Regions from separate parts of the Rhizobium sp. BK212 genome, predicted to be linked through region 3. Evidence: predicted binding sites of a transcription regulator. Region 3 holds the regulator's gene; each other region holds the start of a gene.
What was found. The regulator PhoB, encoded in region 3, activates phosphate uptake and scavenging genes when phosphate is short. The targets are predictions, from matches to a motif close to TGTCATNNANCTGTCAT.

Region 1: the regulator PhoB is predicted to act here: its motif matches at 3,897-3,913, upstream of FHT79_RS26135 (1-acyl-sn-glycerol-3-phosphate acyltransferase).
Region 2: the regulator PhoB is predicted to act here: its motif matches at 2,237-2,253, upstream of FHT79_RS10870 (UDP-2,3-diacylglucosamine diphosphatase).
Region 4: the regulator PhoB is predicted to act here: its motif matches at 3,826-3,842, upstream of FHT79_RS26990 (DUF1868 domain-containing protein).

Annotation. Positions count from the first base shown of each region.
Region 1 is NZ_JACIFS010000010.1:51,860-59,168, reverse strand. It holds gene lpdA (dihydrolipoyl dehydrogenase) at 1-1,097, shown strand, start outside; gene FHT79_RS26150 (cytochrome b/b6 domain-containing protein) at 1,203-1,703, shown strand; gene FHT79_RS26145 (TraB/GumN family protein) at 1,716-2,792, opposite strand; gene FHT79_RS26140 (tyrosine recombinase XerC) at 2,880-3,815, opposite strand; gene FHT79_RS26135 (1-acyl-sn-glycerol-3-phosphate acyltransferase) at 3,955-4,905, shown strand; gene FHT79_RS26130 (GNAT family N-acetyltransferase) at 4,920-5,384, shown strand; gene FHT79_RS26125 (dihydrodipicolinate synthase family protein) at 5,365-6,297, opposite strand; gene FHT79_RS26120 (amidohydrolase family protein) at 6,312-7,184, opposite strand; gene FHT79_RS26115 (IlvD/Edd family dehydratase) at 7,184-7,309, opposite strand, start outside.
Region 2 is NZ_JACIFS010000003.1:178,588-185,896, forward strand. It holds gene FHT79_RS10860 (efflux RND transporter permease subunit) at 1-1,207, shown strand, start outside; gene FHT79_RS10865 (phosphoglycerate mutase family protein) at 1,303-2,052, opposite strand; gene FHT79_RS10870 (UDP-2,3-diacylglucosamine diphosphatase) at 2,316-3,128, shown strand; gene FHT79_RS10875 (MFS transporter) at 3,308-4,528, shown strand; gene dgcA (N-acetyl-D-Glu racemase DgcA) at 4,480-5,463, opposite strand; gene FHT79_RS10885 (MlaE family lipid ABC transporter permease subunit) at 5,566-6,735, shown strand; gene FHT79_RS10890 (ABC transporter ATP-binding protein) at 6,737-7,309, shown strand, end outside.
Region 3 is NZ_JACIFS010000004.1:460,633-467,941, reverse strand. It holds gene argF (ornithine carbamoyltransferase) at 1-601, opposite strand, end outside; gene FHT79_RS16960 (aspartate aminotransferase family protein) at 642-1,841, opposite strand; gene FHT79_RS16955 (GcrA family cell cycle regulator) at 2,265-2,798, shown strand; gene phoB (phosphate regulon transcriptional regulator PhoB) at 3,058-3,741, opposite strand; gene phoU (phosphate signaling complex protein PhoU) at 3,889-4,602, opposite strand; gene pstB (phosphate ABC transporter ATP-binding protein PstB) at 4,647-5,462, opposite strand; gene pstA (phosphate ABC transporter permease PstA) at 5,478-6,797, opposite strand; gene pstC (phosphate ABC transporter permease subunit PstC) at 6,794-7,309, opposite strand, start outside.
Region 4 is NZ_JACIFS010000010.1:228,356-235,664, forward strand. It holds gene FHT79_RS26965 (acetyl-CoA C-acetyltransferase) at 1-694, opposite strand, end outside; gene phaR (polyhydroxyalkanoate synthesis repressor PhaR) at 934-1,506, shown strand; gene FHT79_RS26975 (hypothetical protein) at 1,501-1,908, opposite strand; gene rpmF (50S ribosomal protein L32) at 2,052-2,237, opposite strand; gene FHT79_RS26985 (glutathione S-transferase family protein) at 2,393-3,040, opposite strand; gene FHT79_RS26990 (DUF1868 domain-containing protein) at 3,054-3,776, opposite strand; gene mtgA (monofunctional biosynthetic peptidoglycan transglycosylase) at 3,986-4,738, opposite strand; gene FHT79_RS27000 (polyprenyl synthetase family protein) at 4,875-5,789, shown strand; gene hisC (histidinol-phosphate transaminase) at 5,797-6,858, opposite strand; gene ispG (flavodoxin-dependent (E)-4-hydroxy-3-methylbut-2-enyl-diphosphate synthase) at 6,875-7,309, opposite strand, start outside.

The DNA of each region.
Region 1 (7,309 bases), on a different contig from region 3:
AGAACAAGATCGATGCCTTCCAGGGCACCGGCAAGGTCGTTTCGGCCGGCAAGGTTTCCGTCACCGCCGACGACGGCAAGGTGCAGGAGATCGAGGGTAAGAACATCGTCATCGCCACTGGCTCGGACGTCGCCGGCATTCCCGGTGTGCAGGTCGAGATCGATGAAAAGACCATCATCTCGTCCACCGGCGGCATCGCGCTGGAGAAGGTGCCGGAAACGCTGATCGTCGTCGGCGGCGGCGTCATCGGCCTCGAGCTCGGTTCGGTCTGGTCGCGCCTCGGCGCCAAGGTGACGGTGGTCGAATATCTCGACACCATCCTCGGCGGCATGGACGGCGAAGTCTCCAAGCAGTTCCAGCGCATGCTCGCCAAGCAGGGCATCGATTTCAATCTCAGCGCCAAGGTCACCGGCGTCGAAAAGGGCGACAAGGGCGCCAAGGTCACGTTCGAGCCGGTCAAGGGCGGCGACAAGGTGACACTCGACGCCGAAGTCGTGCTGATCGCCACCGGCCGCAAGCCCTATACGGCGGGTCTCGGGCTGGAAGAGGCCGGTGTCGTGCTCGACAATCGCGGCCGCGTGGAGATCGACGGTCACTTCAAGACCAATATCGACGGCATCTATGCGATCGGCGATGTGGTCAAGGGTCCGATGCTCGCGCACAAGGCGGAAGACGAGGGCGTGGCGCTTGCCGAAATCCTCGCCGGGCAACATGGCCATGTGAACTACGAGGTCATTCCGAGCGTCGTCTACACCCAGCCGGAAATCGCTTCCGTCGGCAAGACCGAGGAAGAGCTGAAAGCGGCAGGCGTCGCCTATAAGGTCGGCAAGTTCCCCTTCACTGCGAACGGGCGCGCCCGCGCGATGCTGGCAACCGACGGCTTCGTCAAGATCCTTGCCGACAAGGAAACCGACCGGGTGCTCGGCGGCCATATCGTCGGCTTCGGCGCCGGCGAGATGATCCACGAGATTGCCGTGCTGATGGAGTTCGGCGGTTCGTCGGAAGATCTCGGCCGGACCTGCCACGCGCATCCCACAATGTCGGAAGCGGTCAAGGAGGCTGCGCTCGCGACCTTCTTCAAGCCGATCCATATGTAATCTTACATATTCGTAACAAAGCATGCAGCCGCTTGCCGTGAGGCAGGCGGCTGTTTTAATTGTTGCGCATTGCAGAATTCAAATATCGGACGAAGGTGAGGAAAAATGGAGCAGCCGTCCATTGCGGGTTACAGCCTGAGCCAGCGTTTTCTTCACTGGGCGATCGCGCTGCTGATTTTCTTCAACCTGCTGTTTCCCGATGGCATGAATACCTGGCGTCGGCTGATACGCAGAGGCGAGGTGCCGACGCCGGAACAGATTTCGTCGGCGAATATCCACGCCTATGTCGGCATCGCCATCCTGCTGCTTGCCGTTCTCAGGCTGGGACTGCGTTTTAGCAAGGGCGTGCCGGCCGAGGTCGCGCAGGAGCCGGCGATCTTCCGTCTTGCCGCCAGGCTTGCCCATGCCGGCCTCTACATCCTGATCTTCGCGATGCCGCTTTCTGGCATCGCCGCCTACTACTTCGGCATCGTTCCCGCCGGTTCGTTCCACGCGGATATCATGAAGGTTATTCTCTGGGCGCTGATCGTGGCGCATGTCGCCGGCGCCCTCGTCCATCAGTTCTATTGGAAAAGCAACGTGCTGCGCCGCATGACGCTCGGCTGACCGTCGGCGGGTTCAGTTTATCGCGGTGACGGTAAAGCCTTGCTGGCGCAGCAGTTCGATGACGCCGTCCTTGCCGGGCAGGTGCAGGGCGCCGACGGCCATGAAGACGTTGCCGCCGTCGAGGATGGGAGCGGCGCGCTCGGCCATCACCTTGTTGCGGTCGAGGATAACGCGCTGCTCGAAGGCCGCATAATCGTTGGTTTCGCCTGTGTCTTCCGGTGTTACTGTTTTCAACATCGGCATCGTCAGGCCGATGTCGCCGGAGAGGTAGAGGTCGGTCATCGTCTCGACGACATCGCTCATCTTGTCGCCGAGTTCCAACGTCTCGATCAGCGACTTCAGATGGAATTCGATCGGCAGATCGGCCATGGCCTGGATCTGCTCGGCAAGGGTTTCCAGCCCCTTGACCTGTTTGCCTTGAGCAACGGCGTCGGTGGCGATCTTCTGGTCGAGGAACTGCACGCCTTTCGCCTTGCGGGCGATTTCGCAGGCCGGCAGGGCGACGGCGCTCGAAATCATCCAGGGCCGCATGCGGGAAACGGCACCGAGCGGAATGCCGCGCTGCTTCAGCCCGGCTTCAAGGCGCTTGTAATCTTCGGGAGAAAGCAGCTTGTCGATCGTCGTGCCATCGGTGAACATCGTCAATTCAGGCTTTGCGAGCAGGGCTGCGGTCGCCTTCCGCTCGTCGAGGATCTCGTCGGATTCGATGATGATCGTGCCGGCGGCGTCATGGGCGGCCTGGGCGCGGGGCGGCAGGGCCAGCACGCGCGGATCGGTGACATGCATGCTGCCGAGCAGCCACGAGGGGGCCAGTCCGGGCTTTTCGATCTTCCAGAAAATGCCCTTGCCATTCGGCGTGGCGTCGGCTTCCTTCAGCGCCTCGGCGTAGCGGGCGGGATCGTTCTGCTGCAGCTCGACCATCAGGTTGCGGCCGGTGCAGGCCGCCTCTTCGGCCGCCGCCGGCCTTGCAGCCAGGAAAGCGACAAACAGCGCGGCAAGAAGCAGCATGTGAAAGGCTGCAATCAGCCAGAGCAACAGATGGACCGGCACTGCGAGGTAAGACGTCCGGCGGCCGATTGATGTCGTCATGATGGGTGTTCCGTCACATGCTCTGGTGGCTTCATGCTCTACGCCCGGCTTGCGCATATTCCTTTAAGAGAATGCGTTAACGAAAAGTTACGCGCGCGGATGCGCCCGATCATACACCTCGAGCAGCCGCGACGCATCGACGCCGGTATAGACCTGCGTTGTGGAAAGACTGGCATGGCCGAGCAGTTCCTGAATGGTGCGCAGGTCGCCGCCGCCGGCAAGCAGGTGGGTGGCAAAGGAATGGCGCAATGCATGCGGTGTCGCCGTCTCCGGCAGGCCGAAGGCGCTGCGCATCTTCTGCATGGTCCGCTGAATGATCGCCGGCTGCAGCCTGCCGCCGCGGGCGCCACGAAACAGCGGTTCGCTACTTTCGAGGTGATATGGGCAGAGCGCGCGATATTTCTCGACCGCGTCGAAGACCACGGGCAGCAGCGGCACCAGCCGCGTCTTGTTGCCCTTGCCGGTGATGCGCAGTGTCGTCGCGCCCTTCTGCAGGTCGGCGGGAACGAGATCCAGCGCTTCGGAGATGCGCAGGCCGCAGCCGTAGAGCAGCGTCATCACAGCCGCATCGCGCGCGGCGATCCAGGGTTCGTCATGGAGCTGGGCTTCGTCGCTGACGACGGTGATCGCCTGGGTATCCGAGAGTGGCTTGGGCAATGATTTCGGCTGTTTCGGCGAGCGTATCGCGGCAGCACCGGCGGCATTGACCAGGCCCTTCTTTTCGAGATGGCGCAGCAGCGAGCGAAGGCCGGCGAGATTGCGGCCGAGCGATCGGGCGCCGGAACCCTGCTTGCGTCGGGCGGCCAGGAAGGCGCGGAAATCGGCGGGGCGCAATTCCCTGATATCGCCAAGCGTCGCCGGTCCGGCGAGGTGGCCGGTCAGAAAGGTCAGAAACTGGCGGGTGTCGCGTTCGTAAGCGTCCAGCGTGTGCTCGGAAAGACGGCGCTCGCGGGCGAGGTTTTCGAGCCATGCGGCCCGCTCCGCCATCAGGCGCGGATCGGCGATAACAAGCAGTTCGTTCACGTCGCGAGCCTTGAATTTGCCTTCAAGTCCGCCAATTTGAAGCAGGAACGGTTATGGAATTGCTAATGCCGGCCAAGCCTTTGTCATCCTTCGATCATATTGTACTGCGATAGCTTATACCCCATAGACAGGATCTTTCATGGCACGGCGCGATTCCATGACGGCTTTCGGACAGCTCGCGGAAGCGATCGCTCTCGTTTCACAGGGAAAGCCCGGTCATATCGTTGACACGCTGATTGCCGAACGCGGCCAGAGGATCGTCAAAAATCCACTCTGGCCGGTGATGCGACCGTTCCTCTACACGCTGCTGCGCTACAACAAGGCGCTCGAATTCGCCAATGCGGTTGCGAAAATGCCGGGCTTCCAGTCGTTCGAATATCTGAGCGACGTGCTGAAACTCGACATCGGCATCAGCCATGGCGAACGCATTCCGGAAACCGGCGGCTTCATCCTCGTCAGCAACCATCCGACCGGCATCGCCGACGGTGTTGCCGTGTTCGATCTCCTGAAAGCACGCCGGCCTGATATGATGTTCTTTGCCAATCGCGATGCCATCCGCGTCAATCCGCGCTTTGCCGAGATGATCATTCCCGTCGAATGGCGGGAGGAGCACAAGAGCAAGCTGAAGGCGCGCGAGACGCTGCAACTGACGAACCATGCGGTGAAGGAGGGCAAGGCGACCGTGCTCTTTCCCTCAGGCCGCATCGCCTATTGGGCGAACGGCCGGCTGAACGAACGCCCATGGAAGACCTCGGCCGTCGGACTGGCGCGCAAATACAATCTGCCGATCCTTCCCGTCCATATGACGGCGCGCAATTCCGGCCTGTTCTACTGGCTGGCGAAATGGTCGACCGAGCTTCGCGACATGACGGTGTTTCACGAGCTGCTGAACAAACGCGGCGATCGCTTCGATTTCGTGATCGGCAATCTCATCCCGGCCGAACATCTGGACGGCGACCTCACCGAGGTGACGAAAGCGCTGGAGAAACATACGGTGCGTGACATGGCGGTCGATGGTGATGCGACCTTCGCTCCGGTCGGCCTGCCGGATGCGGCAGTGCGCCGCGAGATTCCGGTCCCTGCAGCCTAGATTCGCGCACCACCATGACAATCGATATCCGCATGATCCGCGATCGATTGACGCAGCAGATCGCAGATCTCGAAAGCGAGGCCCGGCAGGAAGGTTATCGCCATATCACCCGCCTTATCGACGAATGGTCGGCCGGCGATGTCAGGTTCGAGGGTACCGGCGAAAGGCTGCTCGGCGCTTATGTCGATGCGGTGCTTGCCGGCGTCGGGGGCATGACCGTCGAAGCGGCCATGTCAGGGGCGTTGCGGATGCGGCGTTTCTATATCAGTCCCGCAATGCGCGGGCGCGGCATCGGCCGGATGCTTGCCCTGGCACTGCTCGACCATGCGCGGTCGTGCTGCTGCATCGTCACCGTTCATGCGGGAAACGATGGCGCGGCGAAATTCTGGGAGTCGCTCGGATTTCAGGCCAACGGGCAGTGCGGACACACACATCGTTTCGATCTGCATGGGTCGAGCTTCACGCCCCGATCTCGTTGAGGCGGATGGCCTGGCGCGCCAGCAGCCGCTCGACATCGGCAATATCGAGCGCCGACAGCCCGGCGCCCGGCTTGCGCAGGGCGGCTGACCTGATCACGCCGCGCTTGGCGAGCACGTATTTGCGCGAGGCAAGGCCGATGCCCTGCTGCTGTTCATAGCGGGCGAGCGGCAGATAGGCATCGAAGATCGCATGGGCGCGATCGGGATTTCCGGCCGCATAGGCCTCGACGACGCCGACCATCATCTCCGGATAACAAAAGCCGGTCATGGCGCCATCGGCGCCGCGGCCCATCTCTTCGGGCAGGAAAAGCCCGCCATTGCCGCAAAGGATGGATATGCGCCGCATGGCGCCCCTGTCGCTGGCAGCGCGAAGCGCTGATATTTTCGAAAGACCCGGCCAATCCTCGTGCTTGAGCATGACGCAATTCGGCACCTCGTTGACGATGCGCTCGATGACCTTGGGCGCGATCGTCACATTGGTGGTGAGCGGATAATCCTGCAGCACGAAGGGCGTATCGCCAAGGGTTTCGCCGACCGACTGGTAGAAGGCGAAAGCCTGATCGTCAGTCTTGACGGTCCAGGGCGGCGCGACCATGACGCCGGCAGCACCCGCCCCCATGACGGCTTCGGCGAGTTCGCGCATCGGCGCAAGTCCCGGCGCCGAGACGCCGACAACGACGGGAAGGCGCCCGTCAAGGCGCTTCAGCACCCGTTCGACCACGGCCCTCGATTCCTCGGCGGTCAATTTCGGGGCCTCGCCGAGCTGGCCAAGCGCCGTCAGCCCGGTGACGCCGGCGCCTTCGTAGAAATCGACCATGCTGTCGATGCTGGCGAGATCGAGAGAGCCATCATCGGTGAAGGGGGTTACGGCGATCACATAGACGCCCTTGGCATCTTCGGTCAGTCTGGCCATTCGTGGTCTCCCATTCAGCGGCCGAAGAACAGCACTTCGGCATTTCGAACAAAAATCTTTTCGGCAGCCGTGGGATCGTCGATGGCGGCCTGCATGGCCTCGATCAACTCGGCGTCATCGGGCATGCCATCCCATAATTCGGTGTGCGGCCAATCGCTGCCCCAGAGCAGCCTCTCCCCATGGCTCGCGGCAAGCGTGCGGGTGACCTCGGCGAAGCCTTGGTCGTTCGTCTCCTTCGTCAACCGATAGGGCGCGGTCACTTTGACATAGGCATCAGCCGCGTCCATCAGCGTTTTCAGCGCATCGACATGCCGTGGTCTCGTCTCTGTGGCAAGCGGAATGAAGCCGAGATGATCGACAACGATGGGCAGGCGGATGCCGGATAATGTTGCCGGAAGATCGGGAAGCTGTTCGGGATTGATCTGCAGTTGCAGCGACCAGCCGAAAGGCGCAATCCTTTCCGCCAGTGTCCTGGCGGTAGCCAAGGGAAGGCCGCCCTTGTTGCGTGTGTTGATCCGCACTCCGCGCACGCCGTGCCGGTGGAGCCGCTCGATCTCGGTCTCTCCAGTTTCGGGATCAATGACGACGATGCCGCGCAAACGGCCCGGAAAGGCGGCGAGCGCTTCCAGCAGCACGCTATTGTCGAGGCCATAGACGCTTGGCTGTACCAATACGCCCTTGGCGATGCCAAGGCTTTCTGAGAATTCGATCCAGTCGGCAATCGTCGCGATGTCAGGCGTATAGCTGCGCGGGGTGTTGAGCGGAGCGTCGGCGCGAAAGACGTGGAAATGCGTATCGACCGTGCCTTGCGGCAGTGCCGGCCGCGGCAAGCGCGCCAGTTGCCGGCGGGGCAGGCAAAGCGGGGCGTCTATATCAGCGGTACTCATCATGCGTTGAGCTCGTCGCTTTGCAGGAAATCGAAATCGGCGCCTTCGTCAGCCTGGAGCACGCGTTCCTGATAAAGTTTTGCATAGCCGCGCAACGGGGCAGGGGAGGGTCGGTCGATGATCTC
Region 2 (7,309 bases), on a different contig from region 3:
GTTTGGGCTGAAGGATGCCACGTCCTTCGCGCTGTCGCCGCCGCCGATCGAAGGTTTCGGCACGACCAACGGCTTCACCTTCCGCCTTCAGGATCGTGGGGCGAAGGGCCAGGCGGCACTGACCGAGGCGGCGGGCATTCTGATCGGCAAGGCATCTGAGAATCCCGTCATCGCCGGTATCCGCCCGGAAGGCATGCCCGACTCGGCCCAACTCGTGCTGGTCATCGACCGCGAAAAGGCAAATACCTTCGGCGTCGCCTTCGCCGACATCAACAGCACGATCACCGCCAATCTCGGTTCGAGCTATGTCAACGACTTCCCGAATTCGGGCCGCATGCAGCGCGTCATCGTGCAGGCGCAGGACAAGAGCAGACTTCAGGCCGAAGACCTGATGAAGCTCAATGTCCGCAATGCGAGCGGCGGCATGGTGCCGCTGTCGTCCTTCGCCATCGCCGAATGGCAGAAGGGACCGGCGCAGATCGTCGGCTATAACGGCTACCCCGCCGTGCGCATTTCCGGCGCTCCGGCGCCGGGATATTCATCGGGCGCGGCGATTGCCGAAATGGAGCGGCTGGCCGCCGAACTTCCCGACGGCTTCGGCTTCGAATGGACCGGCCAGTCGCTGGAGGAGCTCAGATCCGGATCGCAGGCGCCGTTCCTGTTCGGCCTCAGCATTCTTTTCGTCTTCCTGCTGCTGTCGGGGCTTTACGAGAGCTGGTCGATCCCGCTGTCGGTGATGCTGGTCGTGCCGCTCGGCGTCATCGGCTGTGTGCTCGCGGTGATGAGCCGCGACATGTCCAACGACATCTACTTCAAGGTCGGCCTGATCGCGATCATCGGATTGTCGGCCAAGAACGCCATCTTGATCGTCGAATTCGCCAAGGACGGCTTTGCCGAGGGGAAATCGCTGATGGAGGCTGCGATCGAAGGCGCTCGTCTGCGCTTCCGGCCGATCATCATGACTTCGCTCGCCTTCACCTTGGGCGTGGTGCCGCTGGCGATCGCCACCGGGCCAAGCGCGGCCAGCCAGAATGCCATCGGCACCGGCGTGCTTGGTGGCATGATCTCGGCGACGGTGCTGGCGATCTTCTTCGTTCCCGTCTTCTTCGTCTTCGTGCTGCGTCTCCTGAGGACGAAACGGCCGGAGGCGATGAACGAGGAAGCGTCGACCGCGCAGGAGCCGGCAACCATGACGTCACCGAGCTGACGCGACGTCACCGCCTGAACCGACGAGTTGGCGGGTTGCCTTGCGCAACCCGCCACACACCTTCGCACCGGGCCGTTCATTTCTAGGCTGTGTTGCTAGCCGCCGAGCTTCGGCGTGATCGTCATGTCGGCGCCATACGCATCGCGCAGTTCGCCTTCCTGTCCCGGCTGCCGATCGACCGCCTGATGCAGCAGGATCGACTCGTATCCTTGCGAGCGCGTCCCCTCGATCAGGGTGATATCGGCGTTTCCGGGATTGTCGGAGCGCTCGAACCACTCGACGGGGCGGTGCAGGAAGTTCATTTCCACCGCCCGGTTGGTGACGCCATGGCCGACGATCACGACGTTGTGGTCGCTATTTTCGGCGTCGTGCATGACGGTCTGCAGGAACAGGCGCACCCGCTGGGCCACATCCGCCCGGCTCTCGCCATCCGGCGGCCGAGCGTAGAATTTGCCGCTGTTGCTGCGCAGCCTTGCCCATTTTTCGAACTCGTCGGGAAACTTCTGCTTCTGTTCGGCATGATCATAGATCTCGGTGAAGAGACCGAAATCCTGCTCGCGCAGCAGATAATCCTCCCTGATGTCACCGACGACGCTTTCCGGCAGGGCTGCAAGCAGCGCATCCTTGCTCTGCCGCGTCCTGAGAAAGGGCGAGTACCAGATGTGCAGCTTGCCGAAACCGGCGCTCGGCAACGCCGTGACATAGGAGGCGATCACGCTGCCTGCCTCCAGCGCCTGCCGATAGCCCCACTGCGTCAGCGGAACGTTATGATCGCCGAATTGGCGATAGGCCTGTTCATTGATGTTGCCGAGGGATTCGCCGTGGCGAACGAGAAAGATACGCATCAGCCATCCCGCATTGTCGGATATGAATCGCTGTCATCATGACCGCCCTGAATGCGCAGGGCAACATGGCTGGCGGGCCGCGCGGCGATGGACACTCTGCCAGCGCAGCGACGGGCATTCTGCCCGCGCGGCGCAGGCATTCTGCCAGCGGGGGATGAGCGGTTTGCAGCGCTTTTCCACATCTTGTCATCATCCTGAAACACGAGTCTGGTTTTGGAAGGTTAGATGAAAGATGGGGACATGAGCGGCAGCTCGTGAAAGACATGATGGAACCCAGATATTTCCGCACGCTCTTCATTTCCGATGTCCACCTCGGCTCGAAGGCCGCGAAGGCCGACTTCCTCTTGGATTTCCTGCGCCACCACGAAGCCGAAACAATCGTGCTCGTCGGCGACATCGTCGACGGCTGGCGTCTGAAGCGCAGCTGGTATTGGCCGCAGGTCTGCAATGACGTCGTTCAGAAACTGCTGCGCAAGGCGCGCAAGGGCACCCGCGTCGTCTATATTCCCGGCAATCACGACGAATTCCTGCGAGACTTCCCGGGCATGCATTTCGGTGGCATCGAGGTCGTCGAGCGCATGATGCATGACGGCGCCGACGGCAAGAAATACCTGATCCTGCACGGCGACGAATTCGACGTCGTCGTCCGCAACGCCCGGCTGCTCGCCTATCTCGGCGACTGGGCTTACGATACGGCGATCCGCATCAACATTCTCCTGGCGGCAGTGCGCCGCCGGCTCGGTATGCCCTACTGGTCGTTCTCGGCCTGGGCCAAGCTGCAGGTCAAGCATGCCGTCAACTTCATCGGTGAATTCGAGCGCGTCGTGGCCGAGGAAGCCCGCAAAAACGGCGCCGATGGCGTGATCTGCGGACATATCCATCATGCCATCATTCAGGACATGGACGGCATCCGCTACATCAACACCGGCGATTGGGTGGAAAGCTGCACGGCGGTCGCCGAGCACGAGGACGGTACGTTCGAACTGATCACCTGGCGGGCGCTCGCCAGCAGCGTGCCGGCGCTTGCCGCCATCGAAATGCATGACGAGGGCGAACTCGCCCCCCAAGCTGCCTGATTTTGGCGGCCTGATTTTTGTGCTGGCACATCCGTGCCCGCGCTCCCAAGAATTTAGCCGTTACCGTCAGGTGACAGGCCCTATTTATTTTCTAAAACGTTTCAGAACGGCTATTTCTCGCAATAGTCGCCTCCAGGGTGGCGTGTTAGGACAACGTCCAGTTTCCTTCAGGTCTGCCCATGATTCCCGCTCAACATTCCCCGACGGGTGAGGGAGCGCCGCCGCGCTTCCGGCTGCTCAGCGCGCTTTCCTATTGTGCGCCGCTGCTCGTCAACGGCATCGTTCTGCCGTTCTTTCCCGTCTGGCTCGCAACCCACAGCTTCAGCGATCACGAGATCGGCATCATCCTTGCCGTACCGATGGTGGTTCGCGTGCTGGTGGCGCCTGTCGTCGCCATGATCGCCGATCGCCTGAAGGAACGCGCCGACGTCTTGCTCTGGTCTGGCTGCCTGTCGCTGCTGACGGCGATTGCGCTCTTCTGGACGACGACCTTCTGGCCTGTGACGATCGTCTATGCGCTGCAGGGCGCCACCTTCGCGCCCTATGTGCCCGTCGTCGAATCGATCGTCATCTCGGGCGTGCGCCGTTGGGGGCTCGATTACGGATCGATGCGAGTGTGGGGCTCTATCGCCTTCATCGTCTCGACGTTGGTCGGTGGCCAGTTGATCAGCCGGTGGGGCGGCGAGATGGTGCTTGATATCATGGTGTTCGGCTTCATCATGACCGTCGTCATGGCGATCTTCTGTCCGCGCATCGGGCCGACGCGGCGGCGCGGCCAGCCGATCAACATTCCGGCCGCCACCGGCAGCGGGTTGCGCGAGCCGCATCTGCTGCTGCTTCTGATCGGCGTCGCCATCCAGCAGTCGAGCCACGCTGTGCTCAACGCTTTTTCCTCGATCTACTGGCATCAACTCGGCTTCTCCGGCACGCAGGTCGGCCTGCTCTGGAGCGCCGGCGTCGCTTCGGAGGTAACGGTGTTTTTCCTGTCGAAACGTCTCAACCGGCGCTTCAACGCCTGGACGCTGATCCGCTTCGGCTGCGCCGTCAGCGTCTGCCGCTGGATCCTGTTTCCGATGAATACGGGCTTTGTCGGTTTCTTTCTGCTGCAGTGTTTCCACGGCTTCACCTATGCCTTCGTGCATACCGGGGTGCAGCGGCGGATCATGGCGACGGTGCAGGAAACACAGGAATCATCGGCGCAGGGCGCCTATTTCTTCTATGTCGGCATGGCGATGGCGCTGATGACGTTGACGTCGGGTTATCTCTATTCCTGGCTCGGTGTCGTCAGTTATTACGTCATGGCGCTGGTCGCGCTCTCCGGCCTCGGCCTCGTCATCTCAGCCTATTATCTTCAGCCCCAGAGGGTGCTTTCCGGCGGAAAGACCAGGGAAGCGGCGTAGCGCAGGCCGGGCTCGCGGTCGCGTGCAAGCAGCAACGGACCATCGAGATCGACGAAATCGGCAGTCTGGGCGAGCAGCACGGCCGGCGCCATGGCAAGCGAGGTGCCGACCATGCAGCCGATCATGATGCCGAATCCAAGCCGTTCGGCCTCGGCCTTCGTTGCCAGGGCCTCCGTCAGGCCGCCGGTCTTGTCGAGCTTGATGTTGATCGCGTCGTAGCGGTCGGCGAGGCTTGCGAGATCGCCGGTGTGGTGGACGCTCTCGTCGGCGCAGACGAGGAGCGGGCGGCGGATTTCGGCAAGCATCCCATCGCGGCCAGCCGGCAGCGGCTGTTCGACGAGCGCCACCCCCGCTTGCGCCGCGATATTGAGGTGGCGTTCGAGCACCGCTTCCGGCCAGCCCTCATTGGCGTCAAGGATGATTTTGGAATCGGGTGCGGCCGCGCGGACGGCGCGGATGCGGCTTTCATCATCGCCGGTTCCGACCTTGACCTTGAGCAGTGCGCGGCCGGCATGTTCGCGCGCCTGGGCGGCCATCACCTCCGGCTCACCGAGCGAGATGGTGTAGGCGGTGGTGAGCGGCTTCAGATCGGCAAGGCCGAGACGGACGGCGACGCTTTCACCCGTTCGTTTCGCTTCCAGGTCCCAGAGAGCGCAATCGACGGCGTTGCGCGCAGCGCCCGGCGGCATCGCCGACAGCAGGTCGCTGCGCGAAATGCCTGCCTCGACCAGCGGACGCGCGGCCTCGATCTGGGCGAAAACGCTCTCCATGGTCTCGCCATAGCGGCGATAGGGCACGCATTCGCCAAGCCCCCGGGCACCGTCTTCGGCGAGTGTACAGGTGATGACATCGGCCTCGGTCTTGGCGCCGCGCGAGATGGTGAAAGTCCCGGCAATCGGAAAGGAATTCATCTGGATATCGAGGGTGCGCGGCATTATTGCTGTCCTGCGAGCATGGAAATTGCACGTTGCTTCTGTATATTGACGCGCCGGTCGTCGAACGGTCCGTTCGCGATTCGCGGCAAGTTGCTGTAAGCCTTGAAAGACATAAGTATCTTGAACGCCGAGAATCGCAACGCTGCCTCGCTTGACGTGGACGACCAGGCCGATGGTTCGGGGCAGCATGTGCGTCTGAGCGGCAATTGGCGCAGCGCCTATATTCATTTCGTGCTGCGCGACTTCGAAAAGCTCCTTCATCAGAAGGCCGGCGACCTGACTGTCGACCTCTCGCATATTTCGGATATCGATACCGCCGGAATCTGGCTGCTGTGCCGGCTGAAGAAGGAAGAGGAGGCGGCTGGACGGACGGTTCGCTTCGAAGGCACCAATCAGCATATCGACGAAATGCTGGCGATGTTTTCCGAGGAGCCGGCCAAACCCGAGCCGGAGCAGCAGGAGAAGGTCTCGCTCGTCGCGCGCATCTTCGCGCCCGTGGGCAAGATGACCTACGAGGTCTGGGACAATTTCGCCGCCGCCATGTATATCCTCGGCTCGGCGGTGCGTGGTGCGCAGATGAAATTCGGGCGCGGCAGCGGCGTTTCGCCGGCCTCGATCGTCAACCAGATCGACCATATGGGCGTTCGCGCCGTTCCGATCATCCTCCTGATGTCGTTTCTGATCGGGGCGATCATCGCCCAGCAGGGCGCCTTCCAGCTGCGCTACTTCGGCGCCGAGGTTTTCGTCGTCGATCTCGTCGGCATTCTGCAATTGCGCGAAATCGGCGTGCTTCTCACCTCGATCATGATCGCCGGCCGTTCGGGCAGCGCGATCACCGCCGAAATCGGCTCGATGAAGATGCGCGAAGAGATCGACGCGCTGAAGGTGATGGGGCTGAACCCGATCGGTGTGCTGATCTTCCCGCGGCTGGTGGCGCTGACCATCGCGCTGCCGCTTCTGACGGTGCTGGCGAATTTCGCGTCGCTCGCCGGTGCGGCTGCGGTCGCCTGGGGTTATTCCGGCATCACCTTCGCCAATTTCCTGGCGCGTCTGCACGAGGCGGTGACGCTGTCGACGGTGCTCTCAGGCATGATCAAGGCGCCGTTCATGGCACTCGTCATCGGCATTGTCGCCGCCGTCGAAGGGCTGAAGGTCGGCGGCAGCGCGGAATCGCTCGGCCAGCACGTAACGGCCGCGGTGGTGAAGGCGATTTTCGTCGTCATCCTGATGGACGGGTTATTTGCGATGTTCTATGCAGCGATCAACTTCTAGCATGGCGAGCCCCGTGAACGAGCAACCGATCGAAAGCGAAGGACAGGGCAGGGATGTCGTGCTCTCGGCGCGCGACGTCACCGTCGGCTTCGGCTCCAAAGTGGTGCTCGACAATCTGAATCTCGATATCTATCGCGGCGAGATTCTCGGATTCGTTGGCGCGTCGGGCACCGGCAAATCCGTGCTGATGCGCACCGTGCTCCGGCTGCTGCCGCGCCGCTCCGGCACAATCAAGATCCTTGGCCAGGATTTCGACGAACTCGACGAACCCCAGCGCAACGCGCTCGATATGCGGCTTGGCGTACTATTCCAGCAGGGTGCGCTGTTTTCGTCGCTGACGGTCAAGGAAAATATCCAGGTGCCGATGCGCGAATATCTCGATCTGCCGCGCTCGCTGATGGACGAATTGGCGCATCTGAAGATCCGTATGGTCGGGCTTGCTGCTGACGCCGCCGACAAATACCCGTCCGAACTCTCCGGCGGCATGATTAAGCGCGCCGCGCTTGCCCGCGCGCTGGCGCTCGATCCGGAACTCGTCTTCCTGGACGAACCGACCTCGGGTCTCGACCCGATC
Region 3 (7,309 bases):
CGCCCTCATTGCGGGCCCAGTTCAGATAGTGATCCTTGGGCTCCGAGCCAAGGGGCACGGCCATGTTCATGCGATAGCCGAAGCGCGCAGCCCCTTCAACCAGCGAATGCAGCACATTGTTACCGTCGCCGGTCCAGGCGATGGTCTTGCCCTTGATCGGGCCGCGATGCTCTTCGAAGGTCATGATATCGGCCATGATCTGGCAGGGATGGGTGTCATCCGTCAGCGCATTGATCACGGGCACGGTCGCATGCTCGGCAAGCTCCAGCAGCCTGGAATGCTCGGTGGTGCGGATCATGATCGCATCGACATAACGCGATAGCACCTTGGCGGTGTCGCCGATCGTCTCGGCGCGGCCGAGCTGCATCTCGGTGCCGGACAGGAACAGCGTTTCGCCGCCGAGCTGGCGCATGCCGACATCGAAGGAGACGCGGGTGCGCGTCGACGGCTTCTCGAAGATCATCGCCAGCATCTTGCCGGCGAGCGGCTTGTCGCCCTTGCCGGCCTTGAAGGCCTGCTTGCGGGCGAGCGCATCGTTCATGATGGTTCTGAGATCGGCTGACGTGACCGCCGAAAGATCGAGGAAATGTTTAGGAGCCATAGTCTTGTTACCTGTGCTGCGCCCGCAGGCGGCAATCCCTTCAAGCCGTCTTCTTGACCTTGGAGGCGCGAATGCTCTCGGCAGCGCGCTCGATGCGGGCAAGGCCCTCGCGGGCTTCCTCGGCGGTGACCACGAGGGGCGGAAGAAGGCGGATGACATTGTCGCCGGCGGGCACGCCGAGCAGATGGGCGGCGCGGATCGCCTGCAGCAGTTCGGCCGAGGGAATGGCGGCCTTGACGCCGAGCAAAAGCCCCTCGCCTCTGATATCCTCGATCACATCGGGATAACGGTCCTTCAGCGAAGCCAGGCCCTGGCGGAAGACAAGTGCGACGTCGCGCACCTGCTGGAGGAAGCCATCGGCGAGAATGATGTCGAGCACGGCGCTGCCGACGGCCATGGCGAGCGGATTGCCGCCATAGGTCGAGCCGTGCGTGCCGGCCTTCATGCCGGAGGCAGCCTCTGCAGTGGCAAGGCAGGCGCCGAGCGGGAAACCGCCGCCGATGCCCTTGGCGACCGCCATGATGTCGGGGGTGACGCCCGACCATTCATGGGCGAAGAGCTTGCCGGTACGCCCGACCCCGGTCTGGACCTCGTCGAGGATCAGCAGCAGGCCATTCTCGTCGCAGATCTGGCGAAGCGCCTTCATGAATTCGGGGGTGGCCGGACGCACGCCGCCCTCGCCCTGCACCGGCTCGATGAGAATTCCGGCCGTGGCATCGGTGATCGCGGCGCGCACCGCTTCGATGTCGCCGAACGCCACCTGATCGAAACCGGGCGCCTTGGGGCCGAAGCCCTCAAGATATTTCTCCTGGCCGCCGGCGGCGATCGTCGCCAGTGTCCGGCCGTGAAAGGCGCCTTCGAAGGTGATGATATGGAAGCGCTCGGGATGACCCTTGGAATACTGATAACGGCGCGCCGTCTTGATCGCGCATTCGAGCGCCTCGGCGCCCGAATTGGTGAAGAACACCTTGTCGGCAAAGGTGGCGTCGGTCAGCCGTTTGGCCAGACGCTCCTGGCCGGGGATCTCATAGATGTTGGAGAGATGCCAGACCTTGTCGGCCTGCTCCTTCAGCGCGCCGACCACATGCGGATTGCTGTGGCCGACCGAAGTGACGGCGACGCCGGCGCCGAAATCGAGATATCGCTCGCCGCTTTCGGTGATCAGCCACACGCCCTCGCCTCGCTCGAACCGCAACGGGGCACGAGAATAGGTGTCATAAAGCGGCGCGGCTTCAGCCATAGCGCGATCTCCCATCGATGTTATCAAGCTCCGGACTCCGGCTAAGAAAACCAGGCCCGAAAAATCAAAAATGCCGCCTTGCGGCGGCGACTGGCACTATTTCCTTTTCGCGCTGCAATGTCAACAAAACTGCGCCCTTAGCGCATGCAGCAAGCTTGTACAGCAGCATTATCCGTCCTCAACAGGCATTATTGCAGAAATGCCACGCCGGGGCAGCAAGTTGGGGAAAACTTGAAATTCGATTCATCCGGATTCATGCGACTCTTGTCACGGAGTCAGCCTCACACTAGGTTAAAGTTCAATTACTAGACTGCATGCGGCGGAACTAGTCACCAAAATTGATCAAGCGTTTCTTGTTTCGGAGCCTTCCGGGACAACGGTGAGGGATTCTGCCATCACCAACGCAAAAGGTGGAGACAGGGCATGAACTGGACAGACGAGCGGGTCGAGAAACTCAAGAAGCTCTGGGCCGAAGGACTGAGCGCCAGCCAGATCGCGGCACAACTTGGTGGCGTCAGCAGAAACGCGGTCATCGGCAAGGTGCATCGGCTGAGCCTTCCCGGCCGTGCCAAGGCCGGCGGTACCGCCAACGCCGCCCGAACGCCGAAACGCAATACTTCTGCGCCGCGCGCGCCGAACTACGCCTCACGGGTCGCCACTCGCACCGTTACCCGCCAGCAGGGCGCGACGATGCTGAAGGAAGAGATCGAGATCGAAACGATCGAGGAAATGGAATACGTGCCGAGAGGCAACGTGGTCGTTCCGATTTCCCGACGCCTCGGCCTGACGGAACTGACCGAACGCACCTGCAAGTGGCCGGTCGGCGATCCGCTGAAGGACGACTTCCACTTCTGCGGCTGCGAATCCCCCGACAATTCGCCCTATTGCAGCTATCACCAGAAGCTTGCCTACCAGCCGGTCAACGAACGCCGCCGGGCAGCAGCGCGGGCCAGCTGAGCGGGTAACATCGCCGCACATGAGAAACGGGCCGACTGGCCCGTTTTTTTGTAGTTATTGGTTCGCGCGGATGGCTGCCCCTCATCCGCCTGCCGGCACCTTCTCCCCGCTTGCAGGGCGAAGGGGATATGCCCGACCTCTCCGTTCCCCGCTGACCTCTCGCAGGGCACGTGCCCTCGCCCCGTTTTACGGGGAGAGGGTTAGGGTGAGGGGCAGACGCTAGCTCGAGCGACGTTGTCAGCAATCAGAATGGAGGCCCTCAGGCTTCCATCGAATAACCGGCGCCGCGGACGGTGCGGATGACGTCCTGCATGTTGGAGAAATTCAGCGCCTTGCGCAGGCGGCCGACATGGACGTCGACGGTGCGTTCGTCGACATAGATATCGTGGCCCCAGACACCGTCGAGAAGCTGCGAGCGGGAGAAGACCCGGCCCGGCGACGACATCAGGAATTCCAGCAGGCGGAATTCGGTTGGGCCGAGGCGGACTTCGCGGGTCTTGCGATGGACCCGGTGGGTTTCGCGGTCGAGTTCGATATCGCCGCATTTCAGCACCGTCGACAGCACCTCGGGACGGGCGCGGCGCAGCATCGCCTTGACGCGGGCGACGAGCTCGGGGGTCGAGAAGGGCTTGACGACATAATCGTCGGCCCCCGTCGAAAGCCCGCGGACGCGCTCGCTCTCTTCGCCGCGCGCCGTCAGCATGATGATCGGCAGGCGCTCGGTTTCCGGCCGCATGCGCAGGCGCCGGCAGAGTTCGATGCCGGAGACGCCAGGCAGCATCCAATCGAGGATGAGCAGATCGGGCGTGCGCTCCTGAAGCCGCATTTCGGCTTCGTCGCCACGAAGGATGGTATCGACCTCGAAGCCTTCCGCTTCGAGATTGTAGCGAAGAAGCACGCTCAGGGCTTCCTCGTCTTCAACAACTGCAACTCTCGGGATCATGCGTGTCGGTCTCCTCGCGCATGATCCTTGAACCGGGGATGGTTCAAGCAATGCACCCTGCGCAAATTCAGAATTGGCTGCGACCTCTTTGCGCGCCCCGGATGGGCGCGCACGCAAGCTTCTAGCCCGGCCGTCCGGCCCGGGCGGTTATTCGGTTACCGCGCCGACGGTGTTGGCGCTGTCATCTTTCGGACGATCGCCTTCCGGCTGCGCACCTGTCGCCATGTAAAAGATCGTCTCGGCGATGTTGGTGGCGTGGTCGCCGATGCGCTCGATGTTCTTGGCGCAGAAGAGAAGATGCGTGCAGCTGGTGATGTTGCGCGGATCTTCCATCATGTAGGTCAGGAGCTCGCGAAACAGCGAGGTGTACATCGCGTCGATCTCGTTGTCGCGTTCGCGGATCGCGTTCGCCTTGTCGGCGGAGCGATTGGTGTAGACGTCGAGCACTTCCTTGAGCTGGACGAGCGCCAGCTCGGAGAGATGCTCGAGACCGCGGGCGAGCTTGCGGGGAACGCCGGTGCTTTGGACGGCGATGACGCGTTTGGCGGTGTTCTTGCCGAGGTCGCCGACGCGTTCGAGATCGGCGGCGATGCGGATCGAACCCATGATTTCGCGCAGGTCCGCGGCCATCGGCTGACGGCGGGCGATGGTGACGATCGCCTTGTCGCCGATTTCGCGTTCGGCGTGATCGAGGATCACATCGTCGGAGATGACCTTCTGCGCCAGCGCGGTATCGCCGTTGACCAGCGCCCGCACGGCTTCGGCGACCATCTGCTCGGCCAGGCCGCCCATTTCGGAAATCCGCCTGGACAGGAACTTCAGATCATCATCATAGGCAGAATAAATATGTGTCGATGCCATGGGGCTTTATCCTCGAATAACGGAAAGGCTTGGTGACGCCAGGATCAGCCGAAGCGACCCATGATGTAGTCCTGGGTGCGCGGATCGTCGGGATTGGTGAACATCTTGTCGGTGTCGTTCTCCTCGACGAGATTGCCGAGGTGGAACATGGCGGTGCGCTGCGAGACGCGCGCGGCCTGCTGCATGGAGTGGGTGACGATGACGATCGTGTAGTTCTCGCGCAGCTCGTGGATCAGTTCCTCGACCTTGGCGGTGGCGATCGGGTCGAGCGCCGAGCAGGGCTCGTCCATCAGGATGACCTCAGGGCTGACGGCGACGGCACGGGCAATGCAGAGGCGCTGCTGCTGACCGCCGGACAGGCCGGTGCCGGATTCATGCACGCGGTCCTTGACCTCGTTCCAGAGGCCGGCGCGCTGCAGGCTGGTCTCGACGATCTGGTCGAGATCGGCCTTCGACTTGGCCAGGCCGTGGATGCGCGGGCCGTAGGAGACGTTTTCGTAGATCGTCTTCGGGAATGGGTTCGGCTTCTGGAAGACCATGCCGACGCGGGCGCGAAGTTCGACGACGTCGATATCCGGATCATAGATATCGTCGGTGTCGAGCGTGATCTTGCCGGTGACGCGGCAGCCGTCGATCGTGTCGTTCATGCGGTTGAGGCTCCGCAGGAAGGTCGACTTGCCGCAGCCGGACGGGCCGATCAGGGCGGTTACGGTGTTTTCGCGGATGTTCAGGTTCACATCGAAAAGCGCGCGCTTTTCGCCGTAGTAAACCGAGACATCCTTTCCGATCATCTTATACGGGACGTTGCTCATCTTGTGATCCAGCGCCTTTTCAACTGCAGCTTCCGTCAACATGTTCATGATGTTTAACTCCGTTTACCAGCGGCGCTCGAAGCGACGACGCAAGAGGATGGCGCCCATGTTCATGACGATCAGGAACAGGAGCAGGACGATGATGGCACCCGAAGTACGCTCGACGAAGGCACGTTCGGCCTCGTTGGCCCACATATAGACCTGTACGGGCAGAGCCGTCGAGGGATCGAGCGGCGTCGTCGGCGCGTTGGCGACGAAGGCGACCATGCCGATCAGGAGCAGCGGCGCGGTTTCGCCGAGCGCATGCGCCAGGCCGATGATCGTGCCGGTGAGGATGCCGGGCATGGCGAGCGGCAGAACGTGGTGGAACACCATCTGCATCTTCGAAGCGCCGAGGCCGAGGGCTGCGGCGCGGATCGACGGCGGCACGGCGCGAAGAGCGGCACGCGTGGCGATGATGATCGTCGGCAGGGTCATCAGCGTCAGCACCAGGCCGCCGACCAGCGATGCCGAGCGCGGCAGGCCGATGAAGTTGATGAAGACGGACAGACCGAGCAGACCGTAGACGATCGAGGGAACCGCGGCGAGGTTGTTGATGTTGACCTCGATCAGGTCCGTCAGCTTGTTCTTCGGTGCAAACTCCTCGAGATAGATCGAGGCGGCGACGCCGATCGGCAGCGACAGCACCAGCACGATCAGCATCAGGTAGAGCGAGCCGATGAGGGCGACGCCAAGGCCTGCGGCCTCCGGACGGCTGGAGTTGCCGTTGACGAAGAGGCCGGTGTTGAACTGCTTGTGAAGAGCGCCGCTCGCCTTCAGCTCGCTCATCCAGCCAACCTGCTTGTCGTTGACCTTGCGGTTCTTCTCATCGACCGAAAGATCGATCTGGCCCTTGTTGGCGCTGTCGACATTGGCGTCGGCAAGCACCGTGACATTGACCGTCTTGCCGATGATCGACGGGTCTGACATGACCATGTCGCGCAGCTGGATCGGGGCGCTCTTCGACAGCATGGCCGAGGCATCGCGCACATCAGGGCGGCTTGCGGCATTGATGTTCAGCTGCTTGACGATCGCGTCGCGCAGGAGAACCGGATAGTTGGCGGCGATCAGCACCGAAGGGTCGGTCGCACGCTTGTTGTTCGGGTCGATCGTCTTCTCCGAGAATTCGATCGGCAGGGTGATCGCCGTCTGCTGGAAGGCGGTGTAGCCCTTGCCGATCACCGTCCACAGCAGGATGAAGAGGAAGACGAGACCGAAGGTGATGGCGGCGATGCCATAGGCCTGGAACCGGCGCTCGGCGGCATAGCGGCGCTTGATGCCGATATCGCGGCGCGGTGGCGCCTTGGAAACGGTGACGCCGGCGGGAGAAACAATATCCGTCATTCGTACTGCTCCCGGTATTTGCGCACGATGTAGAGCGCATAGATGTTGAGGCAAAGCGTGATGCAGAACAGCGTGATGCCAAGGGCAAAGGCAACCAGGGTCTGCGGCGAGGTGAACTCGAGGTCGCCGGTCAGCTGGTTGACGATCTTGACGGTCACCGTCGTCATCGGCTCGAAGGGGTTGATCTGGATGCGGGCAGCAACACCGGCGGCCAGCACGACGATCATGGTTTCGCCGATGGCGCGCGAGGCGGTCATCAGCAATGCGCCGACGATGCCGGGAAGGGCTGCGGGCAAGACGACTTTCTTGATGGTTTCGGAGCGGGTGGCGCCAAGACCGAGCGAACCGTCACGCAGGGCCCGCGGCACGGCGGTGATGATGTCGTCCGACAGCGAGGAGACGTAGGGGATCAGCATGATGCCCATGACGATGCCGGCCGTCAGAACGCTCTGCGCCTGGATGAAATTCGAATAGCTGCCGGACAAAAGACCGCTGATCTGGGCGGAGAAATC
Region 4 (7,309 bases), on a different contig from region 3:
ATTTCCCCATCGCTTCCAATGTGGCGCCGTGACGGATATATTCGTCGGCATCGACCGTAACGTCGCCCTTACGTGTCTTGATGACGTAGGGGATGATCTCGTCGGCAAAACGGCCGGCCTTTTGCGCCGCTTCCGCCTTGTTCTGCGAAGCGACGGCGAACTGATCCTGGTCGTCGCGCGACAGCTGCCACTGGCGCGCGACATTTTCGGCGGTGATGCCCATGTGGTAGCCGTGGAAGGCGTCGGTCAAACCGTCCTTGATCATCGTGTCGACCATCTTCATGTCGCCCATCTTGACGCCGCTGCGTAAGTGCGCGGCATGCGGGGCCATCGACATGGATTCCTGGCCGCCGGCAACGATGATCTTGGCGTCGCCGGTGGCGATCTGCTGCATGCCGAGCGCGACCGCGCGCAGGCCCGAGCCGCAGAGCTGGTTGACGCCCCAAGCAGTCGCCTCCTTCGGAATGCCGGCCTTTATCGCCGCCTGGCGGGCCGGGTTCTGGCCCTCGCCGGCGGCAAGCACCTGGCCGAGGATCACCTCATCCACCTCGCCGGCATCGACGCCGGCGCGCTCGAGCGCCCCCTTTATGACCGCCGCCCCGAGCTCATGCGCGAGGACCGTCGCGAAAGCGCCGTTGAACGAGCCGACTGCTGTTCGCCCTGCACTGGCGATGACGATGGATGAATTGCTCATGGGGACGCTCCTCGTTTTCGTCTCACTTACATAAGGAGAAACTGGCAAAGCTTGGAGCACAAGTCAAACGCGAAGACCGGCTGCCGCCATTTTTCAGCCGAAGCGCTCCCAAGCCCGATTCATCTGCTCTGTTAAAGGTTTGCCGCATCGCACAAAGAGATTGTCACCGGCCTTCTTTTGCGTTTACAGTCTCAAGTGGAGGAAGATCCATAAATCAGACGGGGGTTCAGGAGACTGATATGGCGAAGCATGAGGGTCAGATCGTTATCAAGAAATACGCCAATCGCCGCCTATACAACACGGGCACCAGCACCTATGTGACGCTGGAAGACTTGGCGGAGATGGTGAAGAAAGGCGAAGACTTCACCGTACAGGATGCAAAAAGCGGAGATGACATCACCCATTCGGTGCTGACCCAGATCATTTTCGAACAGGAATCGAAGACCGGCAACACGTTGCTCCCGATCTCCTTCCTGCGCCAGCTCATCACCTATTACGGCGACCAGATGCAGATGGTGGTGCCGAGCTTTCTCGAACATTCGATGCGCGCCTTCACCGAACAGCAGTCGCAGATGCGCGAGCAGGTGAACCGCGCCTTCGGCGAGACGCCGCTCGGCAAGAACCTGCAATTGCCGATGCAGATGGTCGAAGATCAGGTTCGCCGCAACACCGAGCTGTTTCAGCAGGCGATGCAGATGTTCTCGCCCTTCATGACGCCGCCTGCCAAGGAAAGCCGCAAGGCCGAGGCCAAGGATATCGATGAGCTGAAGGAACAGCTCCGCGCCCTTCAGAACAAACTCGACAACCTATAATCCGATCGAGACATCACGCCCGGCGCTCCGGATCGAGACGGCAAAACCGCCGATCACATCGATCAGGGCGATCGTCATCAAAATGAAGAATACCTGCGTCGCAGCATCCCGGACGAGCAGAAACTCGACCAGGAAGGCGATGAACACCAGCATCGACAACATATGGTTGACGAGATTGCCGGGGCCGGTTCTGGTCGCCTTGAGGATTTCGAAGAACAGCACGACAAGGGCGATGACGATGAACAGATCGCCGAGCGCCATGCTCCAGATCGCGCCCGAGATCATCGACAGCACGATGACATCATGCTGCAGGGCCGGAATGCCGCCATCGCCCATCAGGCCCAGCATCGCCAGATTGTAAAGAATAAACGGGATAATCATCAGCGGCATTGCGGCTATCATCGGCAGTCTCCTCAGCGCAAGAAGAATACTGCCGCAAACCGCTGCCAGACCGCAAGTCATTGCAAATATTATACCGTCGAAATAGAAAAGGCCGGCGTGACGCCGGCCTTGAAACTTTCGATCGGACAAGCCGGATCAGGAAATTATGCGCTTTCCTTCGGCGTCAGAACCTGGCGGCCGCGATACATACCGGTCTTCAGGTCGATATGGTGCGGGCGGCGCAGTTCGCCGGAGTTCTTGTCTTCGACATAGGTCGGAGCCTTCAGTGCATCTGCCGAACGGCGCATACCGCGCTTGGACGGGCTTGTTTTTCTCTTCGGTACAGCCATTTCTCTTACTCCACTTGCGGGCAAAACATTCCCACGGCCAGACTGGCGGCCGAAACGGACATGTCGCGATTTCGGAATTTGGCGCGCTTATACATGCAAGGGGTGGCCTTGACCAGTCCCCATGCGTATTTTTTGCGAAGCCGATGATTCCGGGCTCAGACTTCGTCTTCCGGCACGATCCAAGGCTCCGCGCGGGCCGCCTCTTCCCATTTTCGCCAGGCCGGATGCGCCTTCATGGTCTCCATATAGGCCAGCGTATCGTTTCGGCTGACGAGATCATAAATGTCGAAGCGGTTGACGACGGGCGCAAACATCGCATCCGCCCCGCTGAACGCACCAAAGAGAAACGGTCCGCCGGATTGCTGCAACAGGTCGCGCCAGATTGTCTCGATGCGGCTGATATCGGCGTCGACACCATCCGGCAATGCGATCTTGGCCTTCGGCCGGCGGATATTCATCGGGCAGGCGTTGCGCAGCGCCCGAAAGCTCGAGAGCATTTCCATCGAAACCGAACGGGCAAGCGCCCGCTCGGCCCGATCCGCAGGCAGAAGGCCGGCCTCCGGATAAAGCTCGGCGGCGTATTCGATGATCGCCAGCGATTCCCAGATCTTCAACGCGCCGTGCTTGAGAAGCGGCACTCGCCCGGTCGGCGAAACCGCCTTGATATGGGGATTGCCACCAGGATAATCGAAGGGGATCAAGACTTCCTCGAAATCGATGCCGACGCCCGTCAGCGCCATCCAGGGCCGAAACGACCAGGAGGAATAGTTCTTGTTGGCGATATAGAGCGTCGGTTTGTCCATGGGCCTCTTCCGTTCAGGCTTCGAAATCAAAGATCAGCAATTCGTGGAAATGGTTCATGTCCTCGAACACGCAGAATGCCGGCGGGGTAAGCTCGAAAACGGGAGCCCTGCGGCGGATATCCTCGGCCACGTCATCGAGCATCGCCTGCCAGCGCGGCAAGGCTTCGTCCTCAAGCCGTTCGACCGCATAGGCGAAAGTCATGTGGAACTTATAATCCTCGTGGTTCGGCTGGCGATAGCCGAGAAGATCGGCCAGCGCGTTGCGCCAAGCGCGCATGACCTTGCGGTCCGTCTCCGTCGCCCCGTCGACGAGCAGGCCCGACGGGCGAGCTTCGACGATCGCGACCCTGAAGCGGTCAGCCATCGAGAAACCTTCGAGCCTGGCCGCCATCAACTCGGTCATGTCTTCGATGGGCGTATCGAGCGGCAGATCGCCCGGCCAACAATCCTGCCGGCGCCGGGTTTCGATGACGCCTTCGAAAAGTGTCATGTGAAGACTTGATATCGGCGTAAAGAGGAACTGTGGAGCCTCGGGCATAGCCAGATATGTCTCGCGCGCCTCGATCAGCGCCATCTGCGTCTGCGAACCCTTCTCGATATGGCAGACGATGGTGTTGCCGGCTTCCGGGAGAAAGCCGCCGATCTTGCGATAGCGGCTGCCGAGATGGGCGGGCGGGTTCGGATTGTGCGTCTTCGAATAAGAGAGAAGCTCGGGCGAAAATGTCGTGATGGTCATGGGCGAATCGGGGCTCTGGTTGGACAGCATCCGTCCATATGGCAGAACCAAGAATGTCAGATGACGCTTACCGCCTCTAGAGCATGATACCGAAAAGTGTGAGCGGTTTTCTCACGACATCATGCTCTCACGATATAATTTAGAACAGGATTCAGATTTCAGGCCGACCCCGGGCTAAAATCATCCTGTTCTGACGACAAGTTCTGATGTCAATCATAGATACACTTGATGTAATCGCCCGAACCTTGCGCACGCCTCTCGATCACGCCGGCAAGCCGGCGAAGGCCGCGTCCGGGCTTGCCGGCATTGCGGTCGATCGGGTTCGGCAGCGAGACGGCTAGCAGCGATGCCTGGCGCCGCGTCAGCTTCGAGGCCGGCACCTTGAAATGATGCTGGGCGGCCGCCTCGATGCCGTAGATGCCGGGACCCCATTCGGCGATATTGAGATAGATTTCCATCAGCCGCCGTTTCGACAGGACGAAATCCGTGGCGACCGCGAGTGGAAGCTCCAGCGCCTTGCGCACAAAGGAGCGGCTGTTCCAGAGGAAAAGGTTTTTCGCCGTCTGCATCGGGATGGTGCTGCCGCCGCGCGTCGCCTGGCCTTTCAGCGTATCCTCGACCAGCATGCGCATTTCAGCCCAGTCGACGCCGCCGTGAAAGCAATATTGCCCGTCCTCCGACATCATCACCGACTGCACCACGACCGGGGCGATGTCATCCAGCGACACCCATTGCCTGTCGTAACCGCGCAGCAGCAGGAGATCGCGCAGCATCAGCGTCGAGACGGGGTGAATGAAGGGCAGCAGATAGAAAAAGATCAACGCGTAGGGAAGGATCAGAAAGACCAGGACGGCAAGAACAATGCGTTTCAACACGCGCCGATCTCCGAACCGCCGATCTCCGAACCATTGCCGACGAACCGGCATGTCGACGCTGTCCTCTCTCTCCGGCGCTATATCCAATGTTCCCCAGTCCGATTTCGCTCCTCTCGTTCTCATAGCGCCTGTACAGAGCTTATGCCAGAGTGCGTGGTGAATCTTGCCGCTGTCATCGACAATTCCGTTGCAAGCCCGGGGGCGCTCATGCCAAACAGCGCCCATGGACGCGAACCGGGACACTTTCGAAACGAGGCTGAAGAACAACGCCCACGAGATCGAGGCGCTGCTCGACGCATTGCTTTCACCAAGCATCCTTTCCGATGAAATCGCCAGGCCCGAAAGGCTGCGCGATGCCATGTATTATGCCGTGCTGAACGGCGGCAAGCGGCTGCGCCCATTCCTGGTCGTCGAAAGCGCTGCCCTTCTCGGCGGCAACGCTGAGGCAGCACTTCGCGTTGGCGCGGCACTCGAATGCGTCCACTGCTATTCCCTCGTCCATGACGACCTGCCGGCCATGGACGATGACGACCTGCGCCGCGGCAAACCGACGGTACACATTAAATTCGATGAAGCGACCGCGATCCTCGCCGGCGACAGCCTGCTGACCTACGCCTTCGATATCGTCGCCGCGCCGGAAACGGCGCTTCCCGATACCAGCAAGGCATCGCTGGTGCTGGCCCTTGCCCGTGCCGCCGGTCTTGGCGGCATGGCCGGCGGCCAGGCCCTCGATCTGGCAGCCGAAAAACAAGCCCTTGACGAGGCCGGCATCATCCGCCTGCAGGCGATGAAAACGGGCGCGTTGATCCGCTTCGCCTGCGAAGCCGGCGCCATCATCTCGGCAAGTGCGCCGGAAGACCGCCGCCGCCTGCGCGCCTTCGGCGAAAAGATCGGCCTTGCCTTCCAGCTGGCCGACGACATTCTTGACCTGACTTCGGACACCGAGACCATGGGCAAGGCGACCGGCAAGGACGCAGCCCGGGGCAAGGGAACGCTCGTCGCCCTGCGCGGTATGGAATGGGCCGAGCGCCAGCTCCACCAGCATGTCCGCGATGCCGAGGCGCTGCTTGCCCCTTACGGCGCCCGTGCCTCGACCCTTGCCGCTGCGGCGCGTTTCATCGCCGACCGGAAGAGCTGAACGGCAGTTAGGCTGCCAATATTTCCGTGAGAGCCGAAACCAGGCGGGCACATTCCTCGTCCGTGCCGATGCTGATCCGCAGGAAGTCCGAAATACGCGGCTTGGCAAAAAGCCGGACGAGAATGTTCCGCTCGCGCAGGGCGGTGAGAAGCGCTGCACCCGACTGACTTTGGTGCCTTGCGAAAACGAAATTCGCCTGGGACGGCAAGACCTCGAAATCCAGCGCTTGGAGTTCGGAGACGAGGTTTTTCCGGCTGGCGATAAGCTTCCTCCGGCATGTCTCGAACCACGCCTCGTCCTTGATCGCCGCCGTCGCGGCGACCTGCGCCAGGCGATCGAGCGGATAGGAATTGAAACTGTCCTTGACGCGCACCAGCGCCTCGATCAGTTCCCGCTGCCCCAGCGCGAAGCCGACGCGCAGGCCTGCGAACGAGCGGGATTTCGACAGGGTCTGAATGACAAGCAGATTGGGATATTTTGAAATGAGCGGGACGGCGCTTTCGCCGCCGAAATCGACATAGGCCTCGTCGATCACGACGACCGCATCCGGGTGAGCGGCGACAAGCGCCTCTATGTCGGCACGCGGCAGGCCGATCCCGGTCGGTGCATTCGGATTGGGGATGATGATCGCGCCGCACGGCCTGTCGTAATCCGCCAGTCGGATCTGGAACCCGTGATCGACAGGCACTTCGATCGCTTCGACATCGTATAGCAGGCTATATGTCGGGTAGAAGCTATAGGTCACATCGGGATAGAGAAGCGGCCGTTCGTGTTTCAACAGCGCCTGAAACGCGAGGGCGAGGACCTCGTCGGAGCCGTTGCCAACGAATACTTCTTCCGCCATCAGGCCGAAACGGGCGGCGATCGTCTCGCGCAATTCCGTCGCCGCGGGATCAGGATAGAGCCGCAGACGATCGTCCGTCGCTTGCCGGATTGCCTCGAGTGCCTTCGGAGACGGCCCGTAGGGATTCTCGTTGGTGTTGAGCTTGACCAAGCCGGCGATACGCGGCTGCTCTCCGGCGACATAGGGCCGAAGCTTGCTGACGATATCAGACCAATACCGGCTCATTCGAACTCGAAGGCGTTCATTCCGCCGCCGTCCGCTGGCCGAAACGCTTCTCGATATAATCGACGACAAGCGCCTCGAAGTCGGCGGCGATATTGGGGCCGCGCAGCGTCAGCGCCTTACGGCCATCGATGAAAACAGGGGCGGCCGGCGTCTCGCCGGTGCCGGGAAGCGAAATGCCGATATCGGCATGTTTGCTTTCACCCGGCCCGTTGACGATGCAGCCCATGACGGCGACGTTCAGCGCCTCGACTCCGGGATACTTTTCGCGCCAGACCGGCATGTTCTTGCGAATGTCGTTCTGGATGTTCTGGGCAAGCTCCTGGAACACCGTCGAGGTCGTGCGTCCGCAGCCCGGACAGGCGGCAACGACCGGTATGAACTGGCGGAAGCCCATGACCTGCAGGATCTCCTGCGCCACCTGGACTTCGCGGGTGCGGTCGCCATTCGGCTC